One region of the Sporomusa aerivorans genome, then DNA from elsewhere that is predicted to be linked to it. Evidence: riboswitches for the same ligand, from Rfam matches in the RefSeq annotation. Region 1 holds a riboswitch; each other region holds the start of a gene.
The links. Region 1 has a riboswitch for thiamine pyrophosphate ahead of cytX (putative hydroxymethylpyrimidine transporter CytX). Riboswitches for the same ligand answer to the same signal wherever they lie in the genome.
Positions count from the first base shown of each region.

Region 2: linked by a shared signal. The riboswitch ahead of thiC (phosphomethylpyrimidine synthase ThiC) and the one ahead of cytX (putative hydroxymethylpyrimidine transporter CytX) in region 1 are both predicted to bind thiamine pyrophosphate.
Region 3: linked by a shared signal. The riboswitch ahead of thiT (energy-coupled thiamine transporter ThiT) and the one ahead of cytX (putative hydroxymethylpyrimidine transporter CytX) in region 1 are both predicted to bind thiamine pyrophosphate.

Region 1 is NZ_CP156926.1:5,067,873-5,078,363, reverse strand. Features, by position in the region: gene SATMO3_RS24410 (diguanylate cyclase domain-containing protein) at 1-22, opposite strand, end outside; gene SATMO3_RS24405 (V4R domain-containing protein) at 530-1,057, shown strand; gene SATMO3_RS24400 (PAS domain S-box protein) at 1,099-2,712, shown strand; gene SATMO3_RS24395 (MFS transporter) at 2,955-4,382, shown strand; TPP riboswitch at 4,508-4,618, shown strand; gene cytX (putative hydroxymethylpyrimidine transporter CytX) at 4,780-6,006, shown strand; gene thiM (hydroxyethylthiazole kinase) at 5,970-6,782, shown strand; gene thiE (thiamine phosphate synthase) at 6,775-7,416, shown strand; gene SATMO3_RS24375 (YkvA family protein) at 7,508-7,897, shown strand; gene fliB (flagellin lysine-N-methylase) at 7,928-8,839, shown strand; gene SATMO3_RS24365 (transposase) at 8,976-9,827, shown strand; gene SATMO3_RS24360 (nuclear transport factor 2 family protein) at 10,104-10,491, shown strand, end outside.
Region 2 is NZ_CP156926.1:2,243,664-2,254,154, forward strand. Features, by position in the region: gene SATMO3_RS10290 (methyl-accepting chemotaxis protein) at 1-821, shown strand, start outside; gene SATMO3_RS10295 (hypothetical protein) at 894-1,535, opposite strand; gene thiC (phosphomethylpyrimidine synthase ThiC) at 1,549-2,847, opposite strand; TPP riboswitch at 2,911-3,007, opposite strand; gene pyc (pyruvate carboxylase) at 3,048-6,497, opposite strand; gene SATMO3_RS10310 (ATP-binding protein) at 6,974-8,860, shown strand; gene SATMO3_RS10315 (response regulator) at 8,910-9,620, shown strand; gene SATMO3_RS10320 (CDC48 family AAA ATPase) at 9,999-10,491, shown strand, end outside.
Region 3 is NZ_CP156926.1:3,188,637-3,199,127, reverse strand. Features, by position in the region: gene SATMO3_RS15075 (hypothetical protein) at 1-1,195, opposite strand, end outside; gene pyk (pyruvate kinase) at 1,208-2,962, opposite strand; gene SATMO3_RS15065 (hypothetical protein) at 2,992-3,192, opposite strand; gene SATMO3_RS15060 (MoaD/ThiS family protein) at 3,336-3,635, opposite strand; gene SATMO3_RS15055 (M20 family metallopeptidase) at 3,749-4,933, opposite strand; gene SATMO3_RS15050 (hypothetical protein) at 5,106-5,303, opposite strand; gene SATMO3_RS15045 (MATE family efflux transporter) at 5,400-6,737, opposite strand; gene SATMO3_RS15040 (2-hydroxyacid dehydrogenase) at 6,814-7,788, opposite strand; gene thiT (energy-coupled thiamine transporter ThiT) at 7,910-8,548, opposite strand; TPP riboswitch at 8,613-8,712, opposite strand; gene SATMO3_RS15030 (YkuS family protein) at 8,877-9,110, opposite strand; gene nadC (carboxylating nicotinate-nucleotide diphosphorylase) at 9,159-9,986, opposite strand; gene pheA (prephenate dehydratase) at 10,229-10,491, opposite strand, start outside.

The DNA.
Region 1 (10,491 bases):
TGTCAGTTTTGTCTGGGGTCATACAGCCTCCTTTCTTTTGACGCGGGGTGAGGACGACTGCTTAAAATGTAGGACAAAGAACTAAAGAATACGCACAGATCAAAATATGAGCATGAATAGTCTGAATTATTTTCTGCAGGCCAGTCCGATTTGAATTTGAATAGCGATGGTTACCAAATATAATTCAAACTTTAGAGCCTGAACAGAATTGGGCTCTGCGGATATTTTACGAAAAATGAGAAAATGATGTATAGTATTCTTACCAATTATCCTAATACGACAATGATCAGTCTGCAAAAAAATCGCTTACCTATAATTATGACGGCCGCTAAACCTCTCTTCAATCTCTCGGCTATGCAGTCATACGGGTAAAATACTACAGAACACTATCCTTCAAGGATAGTGTTCTGTAGTATTACGGAGACAGTCTCTTTTATTTTAAATGGTAATTGCAGGATTCACGCAATTAATGTCAAAACAGTATTTAGTTCAATGAGTCAAGATCGTTAGGAAAGAAGGTAAGATGGTAATGCAAAAATATAAATTTAATTGGGAACTGTTGGGCGATGTTGAAGGAGGCCGGCCGAATCTGGGACCGATGGTCAGGACCGAGGTTTACCGGCTAATGCAGTTTTGCTTTCGTGATGTTATTGAGCAAGCTTATGGTTCTGAAAATACAGATACATTATTTTATAAAGCCGGACTGCTAGCCGGCCAGCAATATTACCGGAATGTTTTTGCGCCCTATGGGGATTTTGCTGATTTCAGCGATTTTATTAAAGCGCTGCAGGCCAGTCTTGCTGAAAAACATATCGGGATTCTACGCGTCGAAGAGGCGGATCATGTTCAGGGAAAATATGTGCTTAGTATTGCTGAGGATTTGGACTGCTCCGGTTTACCGGAACTTGATTATGAAATATGTGTGTATGACGAGGGCTTTATTGCCGGTCTTTTTGAGGGCTTCACCGGTAAAGCATTCACAGTGAAAGAGGTTGATTGCTGGTGCACAGGCGATCGGACCTGTCGGTTCGTGGCTGAAATTGCCAATGACCAATAAGGCGCTCCTGGAATCGAGACTTATCCGAGGAGGCTGTGTCAGTGAATCAGGAACTGAATACCGAATTAAATGAGATAATAACGCTGATCAATCATGTTTTACAAAGGAGAGGTATTCCTGCAGAACTTACCGGACATTTTCAGCAATATCCGTCCCTGGAGAAATTGGTTAAGGAGCTTGAGGCACTTTGCGAGTTTGCTGTGGCCTTGTCCGCAGGGGATTTATCGCAGACTTTGCAGATGCGCGGCTATTTTCCCGGGGCACTGAAAGCTCTGCAGTCAAATCTCAGACATTTGGCATGGCAGACCAGCATGGTGGCTGCGGGCGATTATAGCCAGCGTGTTGATTTCATGGGGGATTTTTCCCAGTCTTTTAATACAATGATTGTGCGTTTGCAGACAGTGACTGAAAATGAGCAGCGATACATCGCTGAGCTGGAAAAAAGTCAGGCGGCTACTGCGGAGAGTGAGCGGAAATACAGGCTGATAGCCGAGAATACCGGTGACGTAATTTGGTTGATGGACGAGGCAATGGAGATCCGGTATATGAGCCCTTCCATTGAAAAATTATTGGGTTATACTCCCGAAGAGTTTCTAGGAAAAGCAGTAAACGCAACGCCACTGCCCTTTTTGCAAGATGTTTTTCAGAAAGCCGGTGCACTGCTGACAGGGACTGACGCCAGCAATCAATCGCTGGTTTTGGAAAGTGAACAAGCCCGCAAAAACAAGAAAATAATCTGGACCGAATCTCTGGTAACAGTTGTTAGAAATAATGCGGGCGCTTTTATTGGCTTTCTGGGCGTCACTCGTGATATTAGTGAACGCAAGAATAGTGAAAACCTGTTGCAGCAGGCTTATGAACGCAGGCGAAAATCTGAATTTTTTAATCAGCTTGCATCTTCTGTACAAAGTAATGATGCCGGAATTTTTGATTTAGCCTGGCAGAACAAGATTAGTATTCCCAAGGACTTTTCTCTCTTTCTACTCGCCATTTCTAATCTGGACACGCAGGCTGACGCTGACGGCAACCTGCACCGAAAGCAGCAAATGCTTGATGTTGTGGTGGATTTCCTCAGCCGGAAGGAACATACTGTCGCCTGGGAGAACGTAAAAGGCATTGGTGTTATTAATTCCGCTTTAGCCGGTGCCGGCCGGAAGGATAAAGAACTGGGTTTGGCCCGGGAGTATCTTAAAGATATATCTTTATACTTTCCGAATCTACAGGTTCGTATTGGTATTGCCAATTATGCCGCGGGCTGGTCGTTTTTTTCCAACCGCCTTGATAATGCCGAAGCTTCACTGCGAATTTCAGAAAAGGTCTGGCCGGCGCAGATGATATGTCATTATGAGGATTGTGGCCTTTATCGGGTGCTTGCTCCGTTTGCCGGGAGCAGGGATGCCGGTGATTATGTCGGCAAGCTACTGGGTCCGTTGATTGAACATGACCAAACGGACGGAACGGATTTGCTTGCAACACTGGAAAAAATCCTGACAGGTCTGAGTTTTAAGGAAATAGGCGCGCAAATGTATTTGCACCATAAGACTATTCAACTCAGAAAGCAGCGGATTGAGCAAATATTAAACCTGTCGCTTGATTCGCACGAAACACGCATGGCTCTGGCCACGGCTATTCAACTACAGAAGATAATAGGCTGATCCGGCCGTCTTTTTAATGCTTTTGATTTCCTATCATAGATTATGGATTCAAAAGTATTTTTGTCCGCTGTTGGGCTGGGGAATTCACTGGGCCGATTTTCCAGATAATCTGGCCGCCGACGATGGAATTTCTCAAAAGAATAGCTGGCAAACTAAGCCGGAGGAGATACAGCGTTGCATTACATGGCGGGTATTAAGCTGCCGGATGCTGCTATTAATATGCAAATGAAAGGGGTTTCCGGGTGCAAGAAAAACTGCAACAGCTTAGTTTTTATAAATGGCTGATCTTTGGAGTTGTTGGCACAGGCAGTTTTATGGCGACGATGACATCATCCATTGTTAATGTAGGTTTGCCGCCGATTACGGCGGCGCTTCACACCGATATTCCCACTGCGCAATGGGTGGTTACCGCTTACCTCTTGGTAATTACCAGCCTGCTGCCGTTAATGGGGCGTCTGGGCGACGTACTGGGGCGGCGCAAGGTATATGGCTACGGATTTATCGGTTTTACGGCCGGCTCGCTGCTCTGCGGCCTGGCCAACTCCATCGGCCTGCTCATTGGGTTCAGGGTGTTGCAGGCTGTAGGCGCTTCCGCCTTAATGGCCAATGCCATGGCCATTGTCACAAGCAATTTTCCACCGCAGGAGCGGGGCAAGGTATTGGGCATGATCGGCACAATTGTGGCCCTGGGCAGTCTGAGCGGTCCGGGACTGGGGGGAGTGCTTGTCGAACATGTCGGCTGGCACGCCATATTCTTTGTTAATCTGCCTGTCGGTTTATTAGGTTTTATCGGGGTGTATCTGGTTTTGCCGTTTGACCGGGATATGCGCCGGGAAACTATCGACTATTCAGGGGCCGCCTTATTTACCGCAGCGATGGTCGGTTTTTTACTGGCTTTGAGCTACGGTACCGAGTGGGGCTGGCTGTCGGTGAACACCTTAGGCTGTATCGGTTTTGCCGTGGCTTCGTTCCTTGTCTTTGTTGCCCAGGAACGAAAAGTGGAGCACCCCATGCTGGAATTGTCTATATTTCGCAATTGGGCCTTTACAGCCGGTAATTTGGCCGGGGCGCTCTCTTTTACCGCCATGTTTACCAGTACCATGCTGCTGCCTTATTTTTTGCATGACGTACTTAGCTATTCGCCGGCCAAAACCGGGCTTATTATGTCGGCCTTTCCATTAATGATGGCGATTACCGCGCCTCTCAGCGGCTCTCTGTCCGACAAGGTCGGTCCCGGCATTCTGACAACAGCCGGCCTGGGGCTAATGGCGTCCGGGCTGCTAATTACGGCCAAACTTAGCAGCGGATCATCGCTGCTTGCGATTATGGCCGGGCAGGCGTTGATGGGGCTGGGGAACGGCATGTTTCAGTCACCCAATAACAGCAGTGTAATGAGCGCTGTTGCACCCCGGTATTTGGGGGTGGCAAGCGGGGTAAACGCGCTTGCCCGGAATTTTGGCATGGTATGCGGTACCGCGCTTTCCGTCTCAATTCTGGAATACCGGCGCGCCGCGAGCTTAAGCGGCATCAGTCAGCCGACACCGGCAGAGCAGACGCTGGCGTTCATGACCGGCTATCACGATGCCCTGCTTGTGGGTGTTTTCCTGGCAGTTATCGGGTCCCTGGTTTCCTTCAACCGCCCGCGCAAGGCAGTTCCCGGCAGAACATAAAAAAGCGCAAGCCGGATAGAACTTGAAATTGAAAAAAATAATTATTTTGAAATTTTTTCCATAATATATTGCGCAATTATTGAAACCAGTGGAAAGATATGCTACTATAATACTAAAAAGAATACCCGTGTTTCATGGGGAGCTGGAGAGGCCGGCTGAGATATAGATCTGATGAAATCTATGACCCTTAACCTGATCTGGGTAATGCCAGCGTAGGGATGTAACAGAGCAACAACATACTCTGAAAGCGCATCTTTACGGATGCGTTTTTTTATATTTTAATTTATATGAAATCCAATAAAGAGTTCTTTTATGCGGACAGGGATTAGCTTTACCTACTCCGCGCATGTAAATCTTTATTGGATACTATTATATTTAGAAAGCAGAGGGGATTTATGTGGCGAAAAAGAGTACATTGGGGTTCAATCATTATTTGTTTCTCTGGTTTGGCGCGGCGATATCCATTGCCGAAATACTGACAGGCGGGCTCCTGGCTCCTCTCGGTTTCCAGAGCGGTGTGGCGGCGATTGTCCTTGGCCATCTGGCGGGGACAGGCATTTTAGTGCTGGCCGGGCTGATTGGGACGCAGGAACGGATACCGGCACTGGTGTCTACCCGGATTTCTTTCGGTAAATACGGCTCTTATTTGTTTTCGGTGTTAAATGTCCTGCAACTGGTCGGCTGGACGGCGGTTATGATTATTACTGCCGCCCGCTCGGCCAATGAAGTCAGTAAAATATTGTGGGGATTGGATCAGCTTACGCTTTGGAGTGTTGGAATCGGCGGGCTGGTTATGCTCTGGATCGCGCTTGGCCGGGAAGGCGGCATGAAGAAAGCCAATATGGTGGCGGTATTACTCCTCTTAGGCATTACCATGGTGCTAAGCAGTGTTGTGTTTAAGGACAGCTCCGCGCTATTTGCGCCGGCGGCCGGCGGCATGTCTTTCGGGCAGGCCGTGGAATTAAGCGTCATTATGCCGCTGTCCTGGCTGCCCTTGATTGCCGATTATACGCGCTTTGCCAAGAGTAAAAAAAGTGCGGCCTGGGGCAGCGGCCTTGGCTACTTTATCGGCAGCTGCTGGATGTATATCATTGGCCTGGGAGCAGCTATTATTGCCGGCAATTCCGAGCCTTCCGCCATGCTGCTGGCAGCTAATCTGGGGCTATCGGCCATGGGAATTATTATATTGGCAACCGTTACGACCACTTTTTTGGACGCTTACTCGGCAGGGGTCAGTTTTGCCAATGTATATCCCCAATTCAATGAGAAGAAGGTAGCCCTGGTTATGACGGTAATTGGCACTATGCTGGCTCTGTGGTTTAACATTGAACAGTACGAGCATTTCCTTATCGCAATCGGTTCGGTGTTTGCACCGCTGTTTGCCATTTTGCTAACCGAGTATTTTATTGTTAAAAATCGCAAAGTGCAGGATGCCGTATTGGTCAACTGGGGTGCGCTGCTCGTCTGGGGCGCCGGGGTCGGCTTGTATTACCAGTTTATCGAGCTGGATTTTGCCCTGGGCGCTACCATCCCGGTAATGCTTATTACCGCATTACTGCATAAAATCTTATGGGGGTATACGAAACAATGGACTTACTGCAAAAGATATCCGATAGCCTCGTAACGCTAAAAGAAAAGAAACCCTTAGTGCATCATATTACCAACTATGTGACGGTAAATGACTGTGCAAATATAACCTTGGCAATTGGCGCTTCGCCGGTGATGGCCGACGATATTGGCGAAGTGGAAGAGATGGTTTCGTTTGCGTCCGCTCTGGTCCTGAATATTGGTACTTTGAATTCGCGGAGTATCGAATCCATGGTGGCTGTTGGCAAAAAAGCCAGGGCAAAGGGCATTCCTGTTGTCTTTGATCCTGTCGGTGTGGGGGCCACAGCGCTGCGGACGGCTACCGCCAAGCGGATCATCCGGGAGGTGGGCCCGACCGTGATCCGCGGCAATATGTCGGAGATAAAAATAATAGCCGGTCTGGATGCCGATATTAAAGGCGTCGATTCGGTTGCCGACGAGGCCGATGGGGCTCAGGTGGCCGGAAATCTTGCGCAAAGAGTGGACTGTGTCGTTGCCATTACCGGCCAGCAGGATATTATTGCCCAGGGTGAGCGGCTATGCCGCATCGACAATGGTCATGCCATCATGTCACAGGTAACCGGGACAGGCTGTATGGCTACTTCCCTGATTGCCTGCTACTGTGGCGCGACCGACGATTGGTTTTCCGGCGCGGCGGCCGGGGTAATGACCATGGGACTGGCCGGGGAACTGGCCCGGCAATCGCTGAAGCCGGGAGAGGGAATTGGCACTTTCCGGATGCGGCTGTTTGATGCGGTGTGGGCCATGACGCCTGAAGCGGTAAGGAAAGGTGGGCGGATTATCCATGAATAGAGCGGCTGTTGACTATTCGTTATACCTAGTAACCGACCGGGATCTGCTTGGCGCCAAGGAGCTTGTCGCAACAGTGGAACAAGCTATCCGGGGTGGTGTTACGGTGGTACAGATTCGGGAAAAAAATCTGCCAACTTTGGATTTTTTCCGGACGGCGCAGGCCATAAAAGACGTCACCCTAAAATACGGTGTGCCCCTCATTGTTAATGACCGGGCCGACATTGCCCTGGCGGTAGATGCGGATGGACTGCACATCGGCCAGTCTGACCTGCCCTTAACCGTGGCCCGGCGCCTGCTGGGACCCGATAAGATTATCGGCGTATCTGCGGCAACTTTAGAAGAAGCCCTGGCGGCGCAAAACGAGGGGGCCGATTATCTGGGCATTGGCGCTATCTATCCCACCAATACCAAATACGATGCCGACCAGGTGAGTTTAACTGAACTGGCAGCAATAAACAATAAGGTAACCATCCCGGTTGTTGCTATTGGCGGGATTAATGGGAATAATATCTGTGATGTTATAACGGCAGGTGCCGCCGGGGCAGCTGTAGTTTCGGCCATTGTCGCAGCTGAAGATCCCTGTAAGGCCGCCGCTGCCCTTGACCAAATGATAAAGGCGGCCCGGCGAATTTAAATAACCGCCGCGAATAGTAGGTATATATGTTACAATTAAAGTACAAGGTTATGCACAACTATGACACTAGGGGAATTAGGCAGGTGATACTGTGATCAAGGCAGGGAGGTTGTTCCGTTTCTGGGCCTGGCTTAAGATTTTTCGGGATAATGCCGTAATCTTATTTTATGCCTGGCGGCATCCGCTGACCCCTAATTATGTTAAAGGCTTGCTCACGGCTCTATTGCTTTATGTTGTCAGCCCGATTGACTTATTGCCGGACTACTTGCCTTTGCTGGGGATTGCCGATGATGCCGGCCTCATTGCCGGCGCCGTGCTGTATTTGACCAAGTTGCTGCCGGCCAGTGTAATAGACGAGAGCAGGCGCAAAAGTGAAAAGTGGGCCCGGCGCATGCCGTATATTCTGGCGATACTGGCCGTGGCGGCCGTAGCCTGGATTGCACTGGTTGTTGCCCTGTTCCATAAGGTTTTTTTCTCCTGATGTAAGAAACAATTGCTGGGTAGGGAAGTTATGTATATATACACCGATATTGTTAAGCAGTTTGCCTGTGAGATGTGCGGACTGTGCTGCCGCAATCCCTGGCAGGTGACAGTTGGCGAACAAAGCTATTATCGGAATGAACGGTTATTTGCCAGTAGCGGACGGGAAGCGGAATTCTCCCGGGCGTTTGTCAGACTGGACAGTGAGGCCGGTTTCGGAGAATATGCTTATATTGCCAAACAGCCGGGCGGCGGTTGCTGGTTTTTGGACGCGGACAACCACTGCCGGCTGCATAAAGAAGCCGGCCACAGCCACCTTGATGCTGTCTGCCAGACTTTTCCCCGTTACCCGATGAGTACCGCCCGGGGCATTGAGCTGACGCTGAGTTTCAGCTGTCCGGCCGTGCTGAAACTGGCCGACCGGGAAACGGCGCTGACTATTGTTAAAGACGATGCGCAGCCGATAGAATTCCCGGCAGACAGCTTTGCCGCGGAGGTTTATCCGCAGCAACAGCCGGCCAGAAAGCCCTTATACTACTACTTTGAATTGGAAACACACTTTATCGATATTCTGCAGTGCCGGTCGCTGCCGCTTGGCGAGCGTTTGGACTTTCTGGCCCAGACGGTACAGGCAGTAAATGGTTTGCGTCAGGATGAAACAACAGGCCGCGAGCTTAACATCCTGTTTAACCGCAATTACGACTGGCTGGAAGGACTTGCCGCTGCATCGCCCTCGCCGGCGGCCGCCGGCGGTAGCTGGCTGTTGGAAAATTATTTGGTAAGCTTTATATTTAAAAAGCCTTTTTATATTTTCGGTCTGGAAAAAGCCCTCATGTTACTTGGACATATCTGGAAGCATATCGCGGCTGCCGACGATATAACCAAGACCATTATACAGCTTGAGATTCAATACGGTCATGACAGACAGGCGTTGTGGCGTTGATAGAAGACGGGATTGCCCTGCAGTGTTGCAGTGGCAATCCCGTTTTTGGATACGTAGGGTCAGGCTTGAGTTATTTCAAATTGACTTATAATAGATGGTCTGTTAAGCTGAGAGAAAGTAAGATTGGCAGGTGAGAATGGTGGCAAGAAAACTAAGAGTACACTACGAAGATGCAATCTATCACGTAATAGCTAGAGGAAATAATAGGGAGCGGATATTTGAAAGAGATGAAGAAAAAGCAAAATATTTAGAGATCTTAGCAGACTATAAAGAACGATATGATTTTCGATTGTACGCTTATGTAATTATGGACAATCATGTGCACTTACTGCTCCAAGTAGGAAAAACTCCATTGGCAAAAATTATGCAAGGCATTCAACAGAGATATACACAGTATTACAATTGGCATCACAAACATAGTGGCCATGTATTTGAACAACGCTACAAGGCTTTTCTATGTGAACAAGAGAGTTATTTAATGGCTCTTATATGTTATATTCATCAGAATCCAGTACGGGCAAATATACTGGAGGGAATAGACTATAGATGGAGCAGCCATCGATCATATGTTAGAAGAGCGCAGGGGTTAGTAAATGTGGAATTTATATTGGATACATTGAGTTCCAATCCTGATAAGGCAATGGAGCAATACCTGAAACTGGTGGGGATAGTCATTGAAAACACAGAATATAAAAATGAAAGCGAACAAGGGGAAGAAGAACGGAAACCCCTTCTAAAAACAGAAGTGAAAAAGATACGGACGGTTTTAACATGGGACCAGCTAGTAGCGAAAATTACTGTAGAGGAAAAAGTGAATCAAGAGCAATTGATAGGAAAGTGTCGAATACGGCAGGTGGTAGCAGCCAGAAAACGACTTATTTATGAAGCAATAGAGAGAGAGCTAATGACAAGGACGCAGTTAGCCAAAGTATTACAAATTGATCCAGCCAATATTACAAGGATGTGGCAAGAGATAATTAACAATTGAGGGTGAAGAGAAATAAGTCAATTTTATACATAACTCAAGCCTGACCCTATATCTGCCTGACCCTATATCTGCCCGGCACCAGTGCCGCCGGTGCGTAGCACCGGGCAGAATGGTAAAATGGTGGACAAATATGATTTGAAGGAAACAATAAAAAAGATAATAATAAGAATGTGGCAAAAATTTATCATAAATAATTGTTTTTTTGCTGCCAATCAATATATAAATGATGGTGTGAATACGTAATAAAAATATGCTTGATGGCGAGGGAGGATAATAATGGAGACTTGTATCTTTTTAGAACATGGTGAAAAAGACACGCAAATTGTTAAACAAGTAAAAAATCTTTATCAGGCTTTAAAAGCGAATGATAAAGAGGCTATTGCTAAAATACTTGCGGACGATCCGGTCTGGGATGTATCCCCAGGGTTTCCCTATGGTGGAGTTTATACCGGAATGGCTGAAATATTTGGATCTTTTTATTCAAAACTTCGCAGCCAATTTAGCGGTTTTGGGGCTACACCTGAAACTTTCATTGATGGAGGGGATGTTGTTACTGTACTGGGATTCTACAATTTTGATAGTAATCAAGATAATTCAACCAAGTTTGTGCGTTTTTCTCACACCTGGAAGATTAATGATGATGGGCGAATAAAGGGCGTATGGC
Region 2 (10,491 bases), 2.8 Mb from region 1:
CGGTTTCTGATATTTCCCAGGCTTCTCAAGAGCAGCTTTCAGCACTGACCGGTTCTCTTAAAGCGGTAGAAAAGATATCTTCGGCTATTCAACAAATTGCTGCAAATGCCGCTGCCGTCGCCACTGATGCTGACCGGACTACCGCAGCAGCGCAGACTGGCTGTAAGGAGATTGGAGCCGTAGTTGCCCAGATGGATTGTATTGAACAAACGGTAAAGGAATCGTCACAGGTAGTCACTGGGCTTGGCACGCGTTCTGAGGAAATTGGTCAAATCGTGAGTGTGATAACCAATATTGCCAGCCAAACGAATTTGTTAGCGCTCAACGCAGCAATTGAAGCGGCTCGTGCTGGTGAGCAGGGACGGGGATTTGCCGTAGTCGCGGATGAGGTTCGTAAGCTTGCAGAGCAGTCTCAGGCCGCCACGCAACAAATCTCCGGACTTATTAACGAAATACGGCAGGAGACGGAGCGGGCCGTAGTTGCTATGCACAAGGGGTCCAGGGAAGTAGAACTAGGCTCGCAGCAAGTGCATGGCTCAGGCAAGATATTTCAGGACATTGTCAGTTTCATCGACCTGGTATCAAAACAAACGAAGGGTATTTCCGGGGGGATTCAGGATATATCCCTTCATAGCAGCCAGATTGTTACAGCCATCCGGCATGTCAGTGAAACCGGTAAAGATATTCTTGGCCAGACCCAGACCGTATCGGCGGCGACAGAGGAACAGTCGGCTGCTATGGAGGAAATTGCATCATCCAGTCAGGCGCTTGCCAGGCTGGCGGAGGGATTACGTAAGAGTACCGGCCGGTTTAAGGTCTAAAAACAATCAAAAAAACACTCCTCGCAGGTATTCGTGTCCATAAAATACCTGGAGAGGAGTGTTTGCTATTTCCTACCGGTGGGAAGATTTAGGTCCCGGCGCCGCTGAACAGGCTGCCGGTGTGGCTGTATCGGCGATTTGGCCGGCGAACAGCTCACCAATGTCTTTAAGGATTGCAAAAAGAAGTGTGGGATTAATTAAGTCAGCTTTTTGACCGTATGTACTGATGAAAGGCCGGTCGTGATAAGTTGTTAGAGATTCACGGCCAGTTTCATACAGACTGTATTGCTGGCGGTTAAGCAGGGTATTCATCGCATCCAATAAGTCAAAAGCCCGGTAATGTGTTGCTGTTGTAACTATATGTCCGGAGAGTACCCGGTAAGCTTTACCTAGCGTCCAGTCATGTATCTTAAGCATATTGTCCGGTGCTTTCTGGCTGAGCAATTGATATAAGATCTGTTCATTACACGCAAAAGCGGTCCGAAAAAATACAAAAGTTATAAACCAGCGAAATTCGGATTCGCCGGTAGCGGCAGGGGGGAGTAACCGGCGTTGAAGAGCAAAGTACTGCTGGCAATAAACAAGGGCTTGCGTCATGCTTCTGAAAAATTGATGATGTGTATTGTCGGATCGACAACGGTATGCCAGCAATAGTTTCGAACGGTAAAATTCAATTAACTCCTGTAATTGCTTTATTTCCGAAACATTCTTCATGACATTCCATCCCTTACAGAATGCTCAAATCTTCTCCGTCCAGAATCTTCTTCATGTTCTTCATAGGACACATTTTGCCGCACATGGTGCAAGTGTCTTCGCATTCTGGCGCAGATTCCTTACGGTATTGCCTGGCCTTTTCCGGGTCAATAGCTAATTCAATCATTTTAGGGAAGTCTACTTCAGCCCGGGCAGCACTCATTTGATTATCCCATTCCCTGGCGCCGGGAATACCTTTGGCAATATCGGCTGCGTGGGCGGCAATCCGGGCCGCAATAATACCTTCCTTCATGTCATCCAGGTTAGGGAGGCGGAGATGTTCGGCCGGTGTTACATAACAGAGGAAATCGGCCCCGTTGGCAGCCGCGATGGCTCCGCCGATAGCACTCGTAATGTGGTCGTAGCCAGGGGCAATATCAGTTACCAGCGGGCCCAATACATAGAAAGGGGCGCCATGGCATAAGCTCTTCTCCAACTGCATGTTGGCGGCAATTTCATTAAGCGGTACATGTCCGGGCCCCTCGATCATAACTTGCACGTTTCTTGCCCAGGCACGTTTGGTTAATTCACCCATAGTTATAAGTTCTTCAATTTGCGCCGGATCGGTGGCATCATTGATTGAGCCCGGACGACAGGCATCTCCCAGACTGATGGTAACATCATATTTTTCACAGATGTCGAGCAGGCGGTCATAGTATTCATAAAAGGGATTTTCCCGATGATTAAGTTCCATCCAGGCAAAAAGCAACGAGCCGCCACGGGAAACAATATTGGTGAGGCGCTTATTTTTTTTCACACGTTCAGCTGTTTTCTGGTTTATGGCACAGTGGATGGTCATGAAGTCGACCCCGTCTTCGGCATGTCTTTCCACCACAGAGAAGAACTCGTCAACCGTGATATCCTTTAGATCTTTGTCGAGCATGCCGACAGCATCATACATGGGAACAGTACCGATCATTACCGGGGAAATCTCAATTAATTTCCGGCGGAAATCACGGGTTTTGCCATAGCAGCTCAAATCCATAATTGCTTCTGCCTTTAATTCGATTGCCTTCTTAGCTTTCGCCAATTCAAGCTCAGGGTCATAGCAATCTTTGGAAACACCTAAATTGACGTTAATCTTAGTGCGGAGTTTCTCGCCGACACCCTTGGGACTCAGCCGGGTGTGGTGACGATTGGCCGGAATTACGACCTTACCGCTTGCTACTGACTGGCGCAAGAGCTCAGGCTCCAGCTGCTCTTCCAGCGCTACTTTACGCATCTGTTCTGTAATGATTCCTTTTCTCGCGGCATCCATCTGTGTAGTGTACATAAAAATACCCCTCCTCTTAATATTTTTAGCTATAGAAAGAGGTGGGGCAGGCAAGCTTCCTTAATGAACATATGAATGCTTTCCTACGGTGGTACTAACCACATCAGGTTCGAGGGTTGGATAAAATCCTCTCAGCCATTTGGCACCCCTAGCTATAACTAATAAAACTTTAATAAATTTTATATTGCACCTATTATAAGCTATGCTTTGGTTGATTTCAAGAGTTCAATTAATAAATCTCCTGTTTCCACGGGATCTTGCGGTTTTACAAAGAGTTCTTTTATGATTCCGTCAAAAGGAGCCTGAATTGTAGTCTCCATTTTCATAGCTTCTGTGACCAGTAAGTGATCGCCCTTTTTGACATGATCGCCTTTTTCTACCATGACTTTTACAACTTTCCCCGTCATCGAAGCGCCAATCTGATTGGGATTCTCTTTGTCGGCTTTTATTCGGGAAAGTACAACTGTTTTTATGCTCTTATCCTTTATTATGACTTCGCGCGGCAAGCCGTTCAGCTCAAAATTAACAATCCGGGTGCCATCTGGAAGCGGATCTTCAATAGAAACCAGTTTGATAACCAGTGTTTTGCCTTCTTCAATATCTACCCTGATTTCTTCTCTTAAGTTTAGACCATGGAACAGAGTAAGTGTATCCAGAATAGACACATCACCATAAGTATTGACAAAATCCGCCCAATCTGCAAACACTTTGGGATATAACGAATGGGCCAATACATCGCAGGTGGTTACAGGCCGCTGCAAAATTCCCGACAAGCCATCGCGAATTTCATTAAAGTTAGCAGCTTCAAGGGCTTCACCGGGTCTTGCGGTTAACGGTTTTTTGCCCTTTAGGATAATGCGCTGCAACTCTTTCGGAAAACCCTGGTAGGGCTGACCAATCTGGCCGGAAAAGAATTCTACGACGGAGTTGGGGAAGGCCAGCGTATCACCAGTCTCGTAGATATCATCTTCCGTCAAATTGTTTTCAACCATATATAAGGCCATGTCGCCGACTATTTTAGATGATGGCGTTACTTTTATGATATCGCCGAACATATCATTTACATGCCGGTAAACTTCTTTGACTTTATCCCATTGGCTTTCCAGCCCCAGTGATTTTGCCTGCTGCCGCAAATTACTGTATTGTCCGCCAGGCATTTCGTGCTGATATACCTCAGGATTAGGGAAGAAGAGGCTGCTTTCGAAATCTTTATAATAGGCGCGGACATCTTCCCAGTAATGGGATAATTGATTTAAAGCGTGGATATCTAATTTAGGCTGGCGCGAATGAGCCTCTAATGCATAGTACAGAGTATTGCCGCTCGGCTGCGAAGACATGCCGGACATGGCGGAGACGGCAGTATCAACAATATCGACGCCGGCGTCAATTGCCCGGGCATACGAATAGATACCGTTGCCGCTGGTGTCATGCATATGCAGGTGAACAGGAAGTTCTACAGCCTCTTTGAGGGCCGAAATCAGGCGATAGGCAGCTTCCGGTTTGAGCAAACCGGCCATGTCTTTAATACACAGAATATGTGCGCCGGCCTGTTCAATCTCTTTAGCCAATTTTACGTAATAGTTCAAGTCATATTTAGGACGGGCAGGGTTCAGAATATCCCCGGCATAACATACTGCGACTTCGGCAACCTTGCCTGACTGCCGTACTGCATCGATAGCAACCCTCATGCCATCCAGCCAGTTCAAGCTGTCAAATATGCGGAAGACATCAATACCCGATTCGGCGGCCTGAGCCACAAACGCGCGTATGACATTATCCGGGTAACTGGTATAGCCAACGGCATTCGAGCCGCGCAGCAGCATCTGAAATAAAACGTTAGGTGCCTGTTTGCGAAGAGCCTCCAGCCGTTTCCAGGGATCTTCCTTCAAAAACCGGTAGGCAACGTCAAAGGTGGCGCCGCCCCACATTTCGAACGAAAACAGGTTAGGCAGCATGTGGGCGGTCGGGGTGATGATATTCAGCATGTCGTGAGTGCGAACCCGGGTGGCAAGCAGGGACTGATGGGCGTCCCTGAGGGTGGTATCAGTAATTAAAACTTCTTTTTGTTCTTTAATCCAGGCTACGAGGCCGTCAGGGCCGCGCTGATCAAGTATTTGTTTGGTGCCGTCAGCTAAAGAGCCTTTGGGCGTTTGGGGAAGTCTGGCCGGCGGATAAGATGGCTTGGCGCGTTTGGCCAGACCTTCAAACCCGTTAACTGTCGTTTCGGCCAGATATTGCAGCAGTTTACTGCCTCTGTCCTGAGCCTGGGAGAATACGAACAATTCCGGGGAGGTATCAATAAAGGTAGTATAATAATGTCCGCTTAGGAAATCATCATGGTTGACTACGTTATAGAGGAACGGAATGTTGGATTTTATACCGCGAATGCGGAATTCACCCAGGCAGCGCTTCATTTTAGCAATAGCGCTTTTATGAGTCAGGCCCCAGGTAGAAACTTTTACTAACAGTGAATCGTAATAAGGGGTGATCACTGAACCGGCATACGCGTTGCCGGCGTCCAGCCGGACGCCAAAGCCGCCGCCACTGCGGTAAGCCGTAATTTTGCCGGTATCAGGCATAAATTGGTTGGCAGGGTCTTCGGTGGTTACCCGGCACTGGATGGCATGACCGTTGCATTTGACACTGCTTTGATCGGGGACGCCAATCCGTTCATCACTCAGGCTGGTGCCGTCGGCGATAAATAACTGGGCCTGAACAATGTCAACACCGGTGATCATCTCGGTGATAGTATGTTCTACCTGAATCCGGGGATTAACCTCAATGAAATAAAACTGCTGATCAGGTGTTACCAAAAACTCAACCGTACCGGCGCTGATGTAGCCAACAGCCTTCATCAGGCGGACGGCCGCATTACAGATTTCATGACGCAGTTCGTCTGAAAGCGAGATACTGGGCGCTATTTCAATTACCTTCTGGTGGCGGCGCTGCACTGAGCAGTCTCTTTCGTACAAATGAATGACGTTGCCTTGCTGGTCGCCTAAAATCTGTACCTCAATATGTTTCGGGTATTCCAGCAGGCGCTCGACATATATCTGATCGTCGCCAAAAGATGCCTTGGCTTCTGATTTAGCCCGTAAATAAGATTCCTCGATGGAAGCCGCTGTGCGGACAATTCGCATACCGCGGCCGCCGCCGCCTAAGATGGCTTTAATAATGAACGGATAGCCAAAATGTTCAGCGAAAGCCTTGACTTCCTCAAGACTGTGTACAGGACCGTTGCTTCCCGGAATAACCGGCAGGCCTGCAGCCACGGCTTGTGCGCGGGCATTAATTTTATCGCCAAACATAGCCAGCTGTTCAATAGTAGGACCAATGAAAATAATACCTTCCTCATGGCAGCGCTTAGCAAGGTTAATGTTTTCAGATAAAAAGCCATAGCCAGGATGAATAGCATCTACGCCGCGATTCTTGGCTATACGCAGGATTCCTTCAATATCAAGATAGGCGTCGACCGGACTCTTGCCCTCGCCTACTAAATAAGCTTCATCGGCTTTGTAGCGGTGCAGTGAAAAGATATCCTCTTTAGAATAGACTGCAATTGTGCGTATGCCTAACTCATTACAGGCCCGGATGACTCGGATGGCAATTTCTCCCCGGTTGGCAACCAGCACCGTTTTAATTTTCTTCATTGACTTTACCTCCTAAAACCACCAATAGTGCATTTAAAAAATACAACTGTAATTCGTAATTTACCACCGATTTACAAAAAACACAAGTGGAATTGCCAAAAAATAATAGTATAGTTATTTTTTATAGATACAGCTGCAGTTTTTTATAACTCCACATTTTTTGAGTATTCAATATAATCTTTTATAATAATTTTTAGTTTCTGTAAAATTTTATATTTTAGATTGCAAGATAAAATGGGATATACGTCAGTTTGTTCGCTGTCAGGTGAAATTTCATCAATTTGGGCGCCGGAGGGCCGGTTTTTATCCAGTGGCGTCACTTGGCTGACCTCCCCATGATTTATCTGTAAAGTCTGAAAAAAGTAATGGAAAAAGATGTAATTTAGTTATATAATAAACATTAGTACTGTATTTAGTCAACGAAACAATAACAAAAGCAAATAAAGTAACAAAAAAATGTGGAGTAAGGTGGTTCTATGAGTCGGTTGTCAACTATTCTGGAATCTATCCAGGATGAAGTCAATGCAGGTACTGTCTTTGAACTAGACACTGCAGGCGAGCCGGTTTCTTACGCCAGCATGCCCCGGGAAGAACTAAAGCAGGAAATTATCCAACTGACAAAAGCGCTCATTCAGTCCATCGCATATGACACGTTTACACCCTTGAATGTTTATCTTAGCCGGGTCTGCAAGCTTAGGCTCGAGCAGGGGATTAAACTATCTGATATCATGTTGCTTTTTGATGTATATGAAAAGTCTGTGAAAGATGTCATGTCTTTATTCCTAAAAGATGATTGGACCAGCCTTAACCGTTACCGGCGAGAGATTGACTCCTTGCTGGATAGAACACGGGTTTTTGTTTCCGATTATTTTTTTTCTTTATATGAGGAAACGGTTTATAAGCAATTTGAGCAATTACAGGCTATTAATGAGATTGCCGCCTGCCTTACGTCTTCGCTTGACTTACAGGAGGTATTGGATTTTATTGTGGTTAGTGCGCTGCGTTTATTTGGCGCTGATTGTGGCAGCATTTTATTGATTAATGAGAATGGTGACCGGCATGCGCCTATTATGGCCGGTTGGCAGGACAACCATTCTGCAGCCATTATTTCCGGGATGATAGTCTATACCACAAGTATTATGGAGATCAGGCATGATACGCTCCAATCCGGCCAGGTTAAGACTGTCTTTGAGCGGGAAGGTCTGGCTAATGTAACAGTAATAAAGTTGTATTTGCATGAAGTGGATATGGGAGTTCTGATCATTGGTTTTCGTTCCAGCAGGGAAAAAGCCCAGGTTGATCACAAACTCCTTAAGACATTTGCCAATCATGCTGCTATCGCTGTTCATAATGCGCAATTATACGGCGATGCCGATTTTAAGCTTCAGCAGCGTATTCATCAGGTAACCGTTATCCTGGAGCAAAAACGGGCAATCATGCATTGTATGCGCGAAGGTGTCGTTGCCATCAATGCCGATGGCTTTATCGATATGATAAATAGCGAAGGTCAACGCTTATTAGGCCGCCAGGATAATATTATTGGCAAACATATCTGGGAGGTGCTTCCCAATTCACGTCTGCCGTTAGTTATTAAGACGATGCAGGCCGAATACGATCAGGAGCAGGAAGTAGGAAATAAAGCCATCATCACCAACAGGGTACCGCTAATTGTAAACGGGACTGTTATCGGGGCCATTGCCACCTTTCGGGATAAACAGGATGTAAAATTGCTTGCCGAGGAACTGGTTGGCCTGAAAAGCCTCCTGGAGTCGATGCGGGCTCAGTCGCATGAATTCGCCAATAAACTTCATGCCATATCCGGGCTGATTCAGATGAAACAATATGATAAAGTAGTTGAGCTTATTACTTTAATGTATAAAAGTCAGCAGGATATGGTCAGTTCTATCGTCAGGCGAATAAAGGATCAAGCCACAGCAGGTCTGCTGATTGGGAAAATAAGCCAGTCAAGCGAACAGGGAATTTCGCTGAAACTGCATTCCCGGAGTAAACTGATGGCGTTGCCGCCTGGCTTCAGTAGCTTATCTATGGTAACCGTCCTGGGCAATTTAATCAGCAATGCCATGGAAGCGGTTGAGAGCCTGCCGGCCGAACGGCGGGCTATAAGTGTCTATGTGTTTGAAGGCAGGAAGTATCTTAATATTACGGTCAGTGATCAGGGAAAAGGGATACCCGCGTCTGTTCAGAGAAAGATTTATCAGCGCGGTTTTTCAACAAAACAAGGGAATAGGGGGGGCGGATTAGCTTTAGTCAGGCAGGAGGTGAAGATTTGCGGAGGTACGATTACCGTACATTCGCGCGAAAATGAAGGCAGTACATTTCAGGTAAAAATACCAATACGGTAAGAGATACCAATACGGTAAACCTAGAGCAAGATAGGGAGGGAACCGGATTATGGGAATCACTATTACTATTGTGGAAGATGACCCTATGGTTCTGGAACTTCACCGGCAGTACATTAACCAGATCAAAGGGTACAAACTGATCGGGCAAGCGGCAAATGCCGCCGATGGGTATGAAATCATCAAGAAAAGCCGGCCGCAGTTAGTTATACTGGATGTATATATGCCGGGTGAAAGCGGTATTGATTTATTGAGGCGAATAAGAGCTGAGGGCATTAACATTGATGTTATTCTGGTTACTGCCGCCCACCGTGCGGATACAATCCAACAAGGCATGCAATGCGGGGTGGTTGACTATATCATTAAACCGTTTACTTTCCAGCGTTTTAAAAAAGCGTTAAAGAATTATCAGCAATACTATGATAGGCTAAGCAACGCTCAGCAGCTCTGTCAGCGGGACATTGACTGTCTAAAGGGCGCAGTTTCGGGAGAAACTGTCGCCAGTTGTCTGGATGATTTGAAGGACCATATTCCCAAGGGACTGGACAAGGTGACTCTGGAATCTGTTCTCTATACAATTAATGATCAGTCCGGATATTTCACCGCCGGCGAAATTTCCAAACTGGTTGGCATATCCAGAGTCACCGTAAGGCGCTATTTAAACTATTTATTTGATAACGGCTGGCTCAAAGGTATTCTTTCCTATGGTCCGGTGGGGAGGCCGTTACACAAATACATTAAGAATGATTCATTTTCTATGTAGTGATTAAGGAGATAGTAAACAACTCGGCAGCGAGAGTTTGCTGTCTCTTTTTTGTCCTGTTCGCAAGTCTAACCTTAGGCCTGGATACGGGCAACATCGGCTTGCACTTTCGTCAAAGACTCGGTGCAAGCCGTGTTTTCTTTATCCTGATAGAAAGTATAACTTAGGCCTGGATACGGGCAACATCGGCTTGTACTTTCGTCAAAGACTCGGTGCAAGCCGTGTTTTCTTTATGCACAATTAGAGCGGTTTGTATGAATTATATTTACAAAAGTATCCTTATTTACCATATAATAGTCAAGTTGGGGCGTGTACCTTATAATGAGAATTGTAAAGCACATCCAAAACAGACCGCCTTCTAAAGGGGGATAACCAAAAGTGGAAAAGGTACTGTCCTTTAGAGTTGCTGATGCTATGCCTGAAGATGTTGGTCAAGGCTATGTCCGGCTTGATAATGCGGATATGGAGCAACTGGAGATTATCATAGGCGACATTGTGGAAATTCAGGGCCGCAAAACGACAGTAGCTAAAGCGGTTCCCTGTTACAGCCAATTCAAGAATCAAAATTTGGCCCAACTGGAATCCATCGTTAGAGAAAATGCCGGCGTAGGTATCGACGAGAGAGTAACCGTGCGGAAGGTTATACGTCAGCAGGCTCAAACGGTGGTTTTGAGCCCGCTGGATGTGACGATAGATTTTAGCGATGCCCAGGATATCAAACATCTGGAGCGGGTCTTAAACGGATTGCCGATGATTACCGGTGACCGGGTTAAGGTTAGCCTTGCCGGGGCAAGAAGTCAGTATTTCACGGTTATCGGCACTGCGCCGCAAGGACCGGTTATAGTGAATACGGCTACCAAAATCAAAGTCA
Region 3 (10,491 bases), 1.9 Mb from region 1:
GCTGTTTGCTCCACTTGTGGTAAATCTCATCGATGATATCCGCAAAAGTTGTGGTAAAGTTCTGCCTGGAGACAAATTCCACTAGTTGCAGGCATTCCCGTAACAGGGTATACAGCGCATCCTGCCGAAAGGTATCATTATAGTGACCGGCATTCAGCTCTGCGCCCAACAGGCGCCTGCCTGCCTCAAACAAGGGATAGACCACCCCGAAACTCTCTGACAAAAACCTTTGAGCCACTGCCAGCCGGGCGGCATGCCCGGCCCCGTCAACAGCCTGCCGCCAGATAGCAGGCGTTTTTACTTTTAGGGCCAATTCCAGGACAAAAAGGGATATTCTGCCGGCCAGACGGCTAAAAGGATTAAGGCTTTCCATACCTGCTAAATGCACGCATTCCTTGACAATAGTATTTACTGCCGGTGCTGTTAACCGCTGTTCCTCAACCAATTGATCAATATACTGCGTCAGAATCTCATACATATCGACATCACCGGCTTTTACGCTCCTGTGCAGCCATGCCGTTATCACTTCAACCGCCAGCTCTTGTCGGGAAGCAAATTCCGGCTGCGCCGCCAGCCACCCGCCAATTTTGACAAGCATTTCGCGGATAAGTCCCGAATCATGCCTGCGCAACGCGGTAAGGCCGGCTAAACGAAAGGCTCGCATCACGGCAGCCTGCGCACCATCTTCCTGTGCGCTTGACATTCCGGCAGAGATAACTTCAATTGCGCGGGCTGCTAAAAAGTTCTGGCGCTGTTTCAAACTAATAACAGCAATCAGCCCCAGCTGTTCAATGACAGCAGGCAATTCGGCCGCCGTCACATTTTTCAGCAAAGGGCGAAATGTATCAATACAGTGGCCAGCCGCATCCAGTTGTTTCAGCCTCAGTGCCAGATAAAAAACGGCACTAAGGTGTACGGCTTCTCCTTTTCGCCCCAGGCCGTTGCCTAAAGCCAGCTTTAATAAATCAAAAGCCCGATACGCTTCATCAGCTTTACCGGCAAGCAAGCAGGCATTCACAATTTTATAAAGCTGACGCAAAATCCGTTTACTGCCAGCATGACTCTGCCGCGAGACAGACATTTTGTTCAATTGAGACGCAATACGGGCAAATTGCCAAGCAAGCCGCCTGGTATAAAACCACCAGGCGGCTAAAACTATCGCAACTGCTGTCAGCACAAAAAACCATACTGCCATAAGGGTTTCTCCCTATCTAGCGTTTATTTCTCCCTGGTATACAATTCCCCGGGCCGCATCCACAGTGACAATGGCACCGTCCTGCAGGCGTTCTGTAGCGCCTTCAACCCCGACAAGCACCGGCATGCCGAAACTAACGCCGACAATGGCGGCATGCGAGGTTAACCCACCTTCTTCAGCCACAATAGCGGCGGCTTGGGCGGCATATGGAGCGGTCTCTTCGTCGACACTGCTGACTACCAGGATATCACCCGGCTGAAACTTGGTTTTAATGTCTTTGCATGATGAAACCACGGCGATTTTTCCGGTAACGGCCCGTTGCCCAATACCTGTGCCGCGCATCAAAATATTACCAACAACATGTACTCTGATCATATTTGTCGTCCCGGACATTCCTGCAGGTACCCCGGCTGTAACGACAACTAAATCTCCGTCTTTTACTACGCCGGCTGTTAAGGAACTGGCAACTGCACTTTGCACCATTTCATCCGTATTATTGAAGCTAGGCCCTAAAATCGGATAAACACCCCAGAGCAGAAGCATCCGCCGTACCGTTTTCGAACTGGGGGTAACAGCCACCACGGTTGACTGCGGACGGTATTTAGATACCATGCGGGCAGTATAACCGGTTTGCGTTGAAGTAACAATAGCCGCCGCACCCAATTCATGCGAAATCTGGGCAGTAGCGTGACTGATCGCATCTGTGGTCGTACGCTGCAGTTGGATACCTTTTCCCTTTAATATATCAGTGTGACGTAAAGATGTTTCCGTACGCATAGCAATACGGGCCATAGTCTGTACAGCTTCCAGCGGATATTGGCCTGATGCGGTTTCCCCGCTGAGCATAATGGCATCCGAGCCATCGAAAATAGCGTTCGCGATGTCACTGGCCTCAGCCCTTGTCGGCCGCGGATTGGTGACCATCGACTCCAGCATTTGTGTTGCAGTGATAACAGGTTTGCCGGCCCTATTGCATTTTTGAATCAGCATTTTTTGAACCAAGGGCACTTCTTCGGCAGGAATTTCAACCCCCAGGTCGCCCCGGGCAACCATGAGACCATCGCAGACTTTTAGAATTTCATCAATATTTTTAACGCCTTCCGCGTTCTCAATTTTAGGAATGATATCCATGCTGTAGCAGGCATCCTCAAGAATTTTACGGATAGCCAGCACGTCGGCCGCTCTTTGAATGAACGATGCAGCAATAAAGTCCATTTGTTTTTCAATGCCAAACTTGATATCCAGGATATCCTGTTCCGACAATGGCGGCAGGTTAACAGCCACCCCCGGCGCAGCAACCCGCTTGCGGTCGCCAATCTGGCCGCTGTTATTCACCGTAGTGATAATATCATCGCCTTCAACAGCATCAATATGAAGACTTACCAGACCGTCAGATATAAGGATTGTCTGCCCTGGTGCAACTTCCTGCGGCAGAAACTTATGATTGACAGAAGCGATTTCCTTTGTGCCTGTGACATCCCGGCCGGTTAACACGAACTTCTGGCCTTTCTCCAATAAAACCTTGCCTTCGCCAAACAAACCTAACCGCATTTCCGGACCTTTAGTATCCAGCATCAGTGCAACCGGCTTTTTCACGTTTTCCGCCGCTTCCCGAACCCTGTCAATGCGTTTGGCATGCTCTTCATGCGAACCATGCGAAAAATTGAACCTGGCAACATTCATGCCAGCCTCGATCATAGCTTCCAATACACCGACGTTATCAGTGCTTGGGCCCACAGTGCAAACAATCTTGGTTTTCTTTAACAAATATATCACTCCTTCAAATATTACAATAATTAGCGTATTGCATGTTGACATAAAATCGAATGCGCTTCGTCGGCTTCCGATTCTAAAACCAAAATTTCGTATAAGCCGTCACCAAGAGCGGAAACCACTCCGGCCGGGCGTATATTGGCAAGCACACCTTCATTGCACAGTACGTTTTTATACAGCTCCGCCTGTGCTCTATTAGAAGCTATGTATACTACGGTCCACATAAGTATCCTCCTATTAGCTTCTTCCTACTAAGCTTTACAAATACTCCAAAAAACAACAAGAAGCTAGCTACTATAGCTTTGTTCTCCAAAGCCGGCAGTATTCCTGCAAAAAAAATGGTTTTTATAACAAGTATCAGTGCAATTTATAAATCCACAAAACCTAAAAATACCCGGTAAGGTCCTGGAGTTCCCGGCGGTACCAAGGCAACCCTGTCACCAGCCTTTATAACCGCGTGCGCCAGCGGCTGGGCTCTGCCGTTAATAAACATGGCTTCAACTTGTTCCGCAGGGATAGCAAGCAGTTCTAAAAGCTGGTGTCCGTTTACCGGCGCCGCGATTGTATAATGATAAGGAATTTTCCAGCCTCGCTCATTAAACAATTCAGCTAAATGCAAAAAACCGCGCAACTCAATCGTACCACTGGCTTCTTCAGAATTAGCCATACCCTTTCCTCCATCCTGAAATTATTGCCAAGGTATATTTCACCAAAATACGTATTTTTCCTCTAAAAGAAATATATTTTTTTTAAACCGGTACCGATTCGTTTTATTTTCCCTCAAGAGTTAGCTTCCTGGTTCAGTAGTTGCAGCGCTGATTCCACCATGATTTCCACGCCATAACCGAGCGCTTTTTCGTCCATATCAAATTTCGGGTGATGATGAGGGTATATCAGACCTTTATTAGAATTGCCAATCCCGATAAACATAAAACATCCCGGTACATGCTGCTGATAAAAGGAAAAGTCTTCACCTACCATAACCGGGCTTATTTCTATTACTGCATCTTTTCCTAGTACTCTTTTACCACACTCTGCCACTACTTTTGCAATTTGCGGGTTATTAACCACCGGCGGATGGCCAAAACAACTTTCCAGTTTATAGGTGGCTCCCGCTGCCGCGCTAATACCGCTCGCGATCCTGTCAATATGAGCGAAGACTAGTTCGCGGGTTTTGGTATCAAATGTACGAACCGTTCCCTGCAAGATAGCAGAATCAGGGATAATATTAAAAACCTCGCCAGCCTTAAACATCCCCAGTGATAATACCGCCAGTTCGTTAGCATTGATGTTATTGCCAGTGATAGTTTTGAGTGCTAATACCATCTGGGCGCCGACATATAGGGGGTCTATTGTCTGATGCGGCATGGATCCGTGCCCGCCCCGTCCTTGCACTGTAATTGTGAATTGATCAGGCGCGGCCATCATCGGCCCAAAAGTTATTCCCATGGCCCCTGCTTCCAGCGGCTGCCACAGGTGAGCGCCGATGATTGCATCCACCGCTGCCAGCGCCCCCTCCTCAATCATGCCCAGGGCCCCGCCGGGAAACTGCTCTTCACTGGGCTGAAACAGCAGCCTGATACTTCCGGTCATTTCAGATTTAATGGCATTAAACACTCTGGCAATACCAAGCAGCATGGCAGTGTGTCCATCGTGCCCGCAGGCATGACATATTCCGGCGTGCTGCGAACAGTAAGGCTGTTCAACCTCATCTTGAATAGGCAAAGCATCCAGGTCGGCGCGAATAGCAACCGTTTTGCCGGGCTTGCCGCCATCAATCTGAACAATTACACCTGTGCCGGCAATTGCCTTTGGAGTCAAGCCCATAGCTGTCAGCTCGGACATAATTTTTTTCTGTGTTTCGTATTCCTTGCCGCCGACCTCCGGGAAAGTCCGAAAATGCCGCCGGAGAGCTATGACATAGTCGGCGTTATCTACAACAATATCATGAATCTGCGTTTTCATACCATTCGTCCTTCCTGCCCCTGTTTAGAAATTAATTCTTATACAAGCATATCAAAAAATCCTTCTTTGGCATCTGCCGGCTGCATATTATCTATATAATTCGCAAATTGTCCAGTATTTACAAAAAAAATAAAGGCTCAACCATATATGGTCTGCCTTTTCTGCACGGGAACTACCAATAGTAATAGACTTTGTTTCCGTCGTGCTTAATGTAACCGTGACGAAGCTGTTTTGTTCTTTTCTCGTCAGCTTTCAATTGCGTGCTGTTAGCACTTTTTCCAGTAAGCTGAGCTGCTTCGGCGAGCGCAGACGCTCCCAGCATAGCTAAAAACACGGCGGAAAACAGGGCAATAAACAACCTGGGTTTCATGACTACCAGCCTTTCCTTATACTACTGATATTATTCGCTTCCCGACTGCCAGTTCCTGCAATGCCGTGGCCTGTCCCGCCGCGGAATGTTTTTCCATCAGGCGTTTGAAAGCCTGCGCAATTCGAGCCATAAATAACTGCCTGTCAGGATGGAAGATACTATATCAGCAACCGGCGCTGCGTACCAAATGCCATTCATTCCGAAAAACTGCGGCAAAAGGATAATAGCCGGTATTAAAATAATAACCTGCCGTGACATGCTGAGAAAAATAGCAAAACCAGCTTTTCCCGCCGCCTGAAAGTAGTTGGCGCCAATAACCTGAAAGCCAATAATCGGCAGCATAATTAAAAACGCTTTAAGCCCGTCAGCGCCAATCGATATTAAAGCAGGATTGTCATTAAAAATGCGGATAATCGGCTCAGCGAATAGCTGAGTCACAGCAAAGCCGGCAATCGATATTCCGGTAGCAGCAATAATCCCCAGTCTCATGACGGCAATAACCCGGTCATAGTTTTGGGCTCCGTAATTATACCCTAGTATAGGCTGAACACCTTGGCTAATACCAAATATGGGCATAAGTATCAGCATGCTTACCCGGTTAATAATACCGATTGCCGCCACTGCCAGGTCGCCGCCATACCGAAGCAGACTGTAATTAAACAACACAGTGACCACACTGGCGGCAAGCTGCATTAAAAAAGGTGATAACCCAAGTTTAAAAATCTCCCAAACAATGTTTGCATCCAGTCGCAGGTTGGCGCTGCGCAGCCTGAGAATGCCTTGATCACTGGTAAGAAACCGGAGTACCCAGGCGGCCGAAACCGCCTGCGAAGCTACAGTGGCCAGGGCCGACCCCGCTATCCCCAACTTGAAAACAAAAATAAATAGCGGATTTAACATTGTGTTTAATACGGCGGATATCAGCATGGTTGCCATGGCGACCTTTGGATGGCCCTCAGCACGTATTATGTTGTTGAGTCCGAAGCCAATATGCATAAATAAGCTGCCGATAAGTATAATCCTGGTAAATTCGCGGGCATAGGGCAACACGCCAGGCTCGGCGCCCAGAAACAGCAGAATCTCATCTAAGAATGCCAATGCCAGCGCCGTTGTCGTTAGAACAGCAACCACCATCAAGCTAAAGGCGTTACCCAGAATTATTTCCGCTTCGGCGTGTTTCTGCTCGCCAAGCCGGATTGAGACCAGCGTCGAAGCACCGATGCCAATAAGCATTCCTATTGCCATTAGGATAATCATAATAGGAAAAGCTATAGTTACGGCAGTCAGCCCTACTTCCCCCACACCGTTGCCGACAAAAATACTGTCGACAACGTTATATAATGCATTTACCACCATGCCAACTATAGCCGGTAACGAGAACCGCCACAACAACTTGCCAACCTTTTCCTGACCTAATGCCTGGGCTTCATCCATGTTTTCCTCCTAAATTACAGTCAAGACTAACAGTCAAAGTATTGACAGTTGCAACAATACTATACTTGCTAAAAAATCAGCGATAATTCACCTCTGTGTTCACACAAGTAACCAGCGGCTTTCCCTCCACTCCTAAGAGCAGATTTTCGGCAGCCAGCAATGCCATTCGGTTGCGGGTTTCGGTGGTTGCACTGCCAATGTGCGGAACGATAAGAATATTAGGCAGCTGTAAGAGCGGATGGTCTGCCGGCAAAGGCTCCGGATCGGTGACATCCAGTGCGGCGTACGCAATCTGCTTTGCCTGTAAGGCATTATACAACGCCTGGGTATCAACAACAGCGCCTCTGGCTGCATTAATAAAGTAAGCTGTCGGTTTCATTTTGGCAAATTCATTGGCGCCGAACATTCCCCGGCTCTCTGGCGTTAGGGGTGTCAAGACCACAATAAAATCAGCCTCGCTTAACAGTTGATCAAAAGTACAGTATTCCGCTTTAAGATCAGCTTGATCAGCCCGGGGAGTGCGGTTGTTGTAGATAACTTTCATCCCGCTTGCCTGCCCCCGTCTGGCTACTGCCGAACCAATGGCGCCCATGCCCACAATGCCTAATGTCTTACCATATAGATCAACTCCATACGGCAACTGTGCCCCGGGCTGCCATTTGCCGGCCCGCACCCAGTCCCAGCCTTCATGAATACGCCGGGCGGCCGTCAGCAGCAAACCAAAGGCCAGATCGGCGGTTGTTTCCACAAGTACTCCCGGAGTATTGCCAAATGGGATTTTACGGCTAGTACACGCAGCTATATCAATATTGTCGTAGCCTACTGCAGGTTGGGCAATAACTTTTAGTCGGGGCGCAGCCGCCAGCAGTTGCTCGTTAACAGCAATGTTTGTTGAAACAAACAGTCCGTCGGCGTCTTTAAGCCAGCCGGATAAATCCGCTAACGTCGGCGCTGTCGGCTGCTCCCAGCGGTACACCTGGCATTGAGTCTCCAGAGCCGCTAAAGCCGCCGGCAGAACCCGGCCCGTAATTACTACTTTGTACTTTTCCATATTAAGCCACCACCATTATATAAATTCTAAATTAACCTATTCCGCTTTGCTCGGGAAAAATCCTTGCGCAAACAGAAAAAACAGCAATCCCTACTTACAGGATTGCTGCATACCCCCAAAACTATGCCTGCCTATTCTCCATTTTTATAATCTGCTCCATTCTTCTTACAGGCATTATTCGCAAGAGAATAATACAGATGATACATTCCGGGATTAAATAGCTGGCGTTAAATACCAGTGAATAATAATAAGGGGACATACCGGCCGGCGCATAGCTGGCAAAAAAAACAATACCGGAAATATAATGGCATAGGAAGCGAATACCGATACCGCATACCGTACCTGCCAAAATATTATCTTTGAAACAGCCGGCCAGTCCCAATGCCATAAACGGCAAAGGATAATCAAATAGCACCTGTACCGGATGCAGTATAAATGGATTTTGGATGAGATTGACCAGACCGTATAAAAAACCGGTAAGAAAGCCGACTTCTTTTCCATAAAAAACCGCCAGCAAAACAATCGGCAGCATACTTCCCAGTGTGATGCTTCCCCCTTGCGGCATTTTATACAATGTAATCGTGTGCAAGATAGCGGCCATAGCAATAGCCAGACCCACATGCGCCATAATTCTTGCATTGAGTTCTACCTTCTTCATTCTCATAAGCCCGAGTATCAGCGCTACAACTCCTATAAGCGTTATTACAGTCGTCGGACTCGAGACAACGGTGACCAGATTTTCGCTAAGCGATGCTTTCACACTTCTCAACCTCACTTTATTGTCTTAAAAAGATATACAGCCGTGCTCCCGCAGGGCACGGCTGTCGACGGTACAATCGCTTCCCTCCGCTGGCATTATCCAGATCAGGTAAAGGGTAATGGCAAGCCATTTCTCAGCCCAAAAAGGCACCCCTAGCTTTCTGCTTCCATTTATTACTATTATAATAATATAATTTGATTTGCTGTTCAAATATTTTTTATTTACAAAATCAAAAAATGTGTAAACCCCGACGCTTGGGCGAAGGGGTTCGCAAAATTTATCCGGCGACTAACCTGCAGACAAGGTTAAAGCCTCACCTGAAGCTAAGTTATTGAAGCGACTCGATACGGGATATGACTTGCTCAGGAGTCATACCGGCGGCATCTATCACCGGCGCTTTGGTAATAGTATTTTGAATGTCCATCAGGTTATTGTCCATCCCCATCACAATACATGCCATTACACTTTCTTTGCTTTTAGGGCTGACTACTGTGTACCCTTTTCGCTCTAACGCTTGTTTGATTGTTGACAAGTTGTCCTCTACCGCAACCTTTTTTGTCAAAAGAACACCCCCTTTCTCAATTATTATGGCCTGAAGCGCAGGTAACCATTACTTTAATTTAATGCTGATATCGGCCTCTTTAATCGAGTGGGTTATAATGAGGCTGGAAATAATATTTACGCCGACGGCAGCTAACTCGGACACTTCCGCCACAGTAATATTCCCTGAAACCTCGATCATGGCATTATTATCCACTATATCAACAGCCTGTTCAATCATGGTAATCGACATGTTTGATAAGTCAATCACATCTACCCCGGCGGCAACTGCTTCCCTTACTTCCTCCAAGGTTTCCACTACAATCTCAATTTTCACAAAGGGTGAAAGCTGTTGGCGAATCTTTTCCACTGCCGGAAGAATGCCACCGGCGGCTTTGATATGATTGTCTTTAATAAAGGCCATATAATCAAGCCCATAACGATGACTTCTGCCGCCGCCTGTTTTGACGGCATACTTTTCCAGCATTCTAAGGCCGGGAGTAGTTGTTCTGGTATCGGCGATAACGGTATCAGGACCGGCGGCCTCCACAAAGAGCCGGGTTTGGGTGGCTATCCCCGACATTCGTTGTAAGAAATTCAGCGCTACTCTTTCCCCGCTTAAGATACTGCGAGTGGGCCCCTCAAGGATGGCGAATTTTTCGCCTGTTGGTATTTTGTCGCCGTCGTTATAGCGGAATGCTATCTTAATCTGCCTGTCCAGCAGTGCATATACCTTGGAAAATATATCCTTACCGGCCAACACCATATCCTCTTTGGCCAGCAAATATCCTTCTGAATAATGATCGTCGGTAAATATAGCCTGGCTGGTAATATCGCCGGAGCCGATGTCCTCCCGTAGTGCTTGACGAACGACTTCTTCAACAACAAGATTATTCATAATATTGCCTCCTCCCCGGCAGTCATAAGCTGAAAGTTCGTCTTAACGCTGTCAGTTACCATATTTGTTGAATAAAAGACCTGCTTATATTTTGTTCAAACTAAAAAAAAACATCCTCTGTAAATCAGAAAACGTCTATATAGTAGCCAATTAAAGATTTCAAGCAGAGTGTTAATACAATAATTCAGCCTCCCGGTAACCTATCCGGGAGGCTGCTGTTTTGTTTCTGCTGGTAATTTTCATTACAAATGATAAACAGGATACGAACCCAGGTTTTTATACCACAATGATTTGGCTTGCACAGCACGTACAGCCGCTGCAATATTATCCTCTTTTATACTGCCTTCAATATCAAAAAAGAATATATACATACCAAGTCCGGTACGTGCGGGCCGGGATTCAATCCGGGTAAGGTTGACTTCCCGCTTGGCAAATTCCTGCAAAATATTACATAGGCTTCCCGGTTTTTCGCCATGTATCTGGCATACTATTGATGTTTTGCACT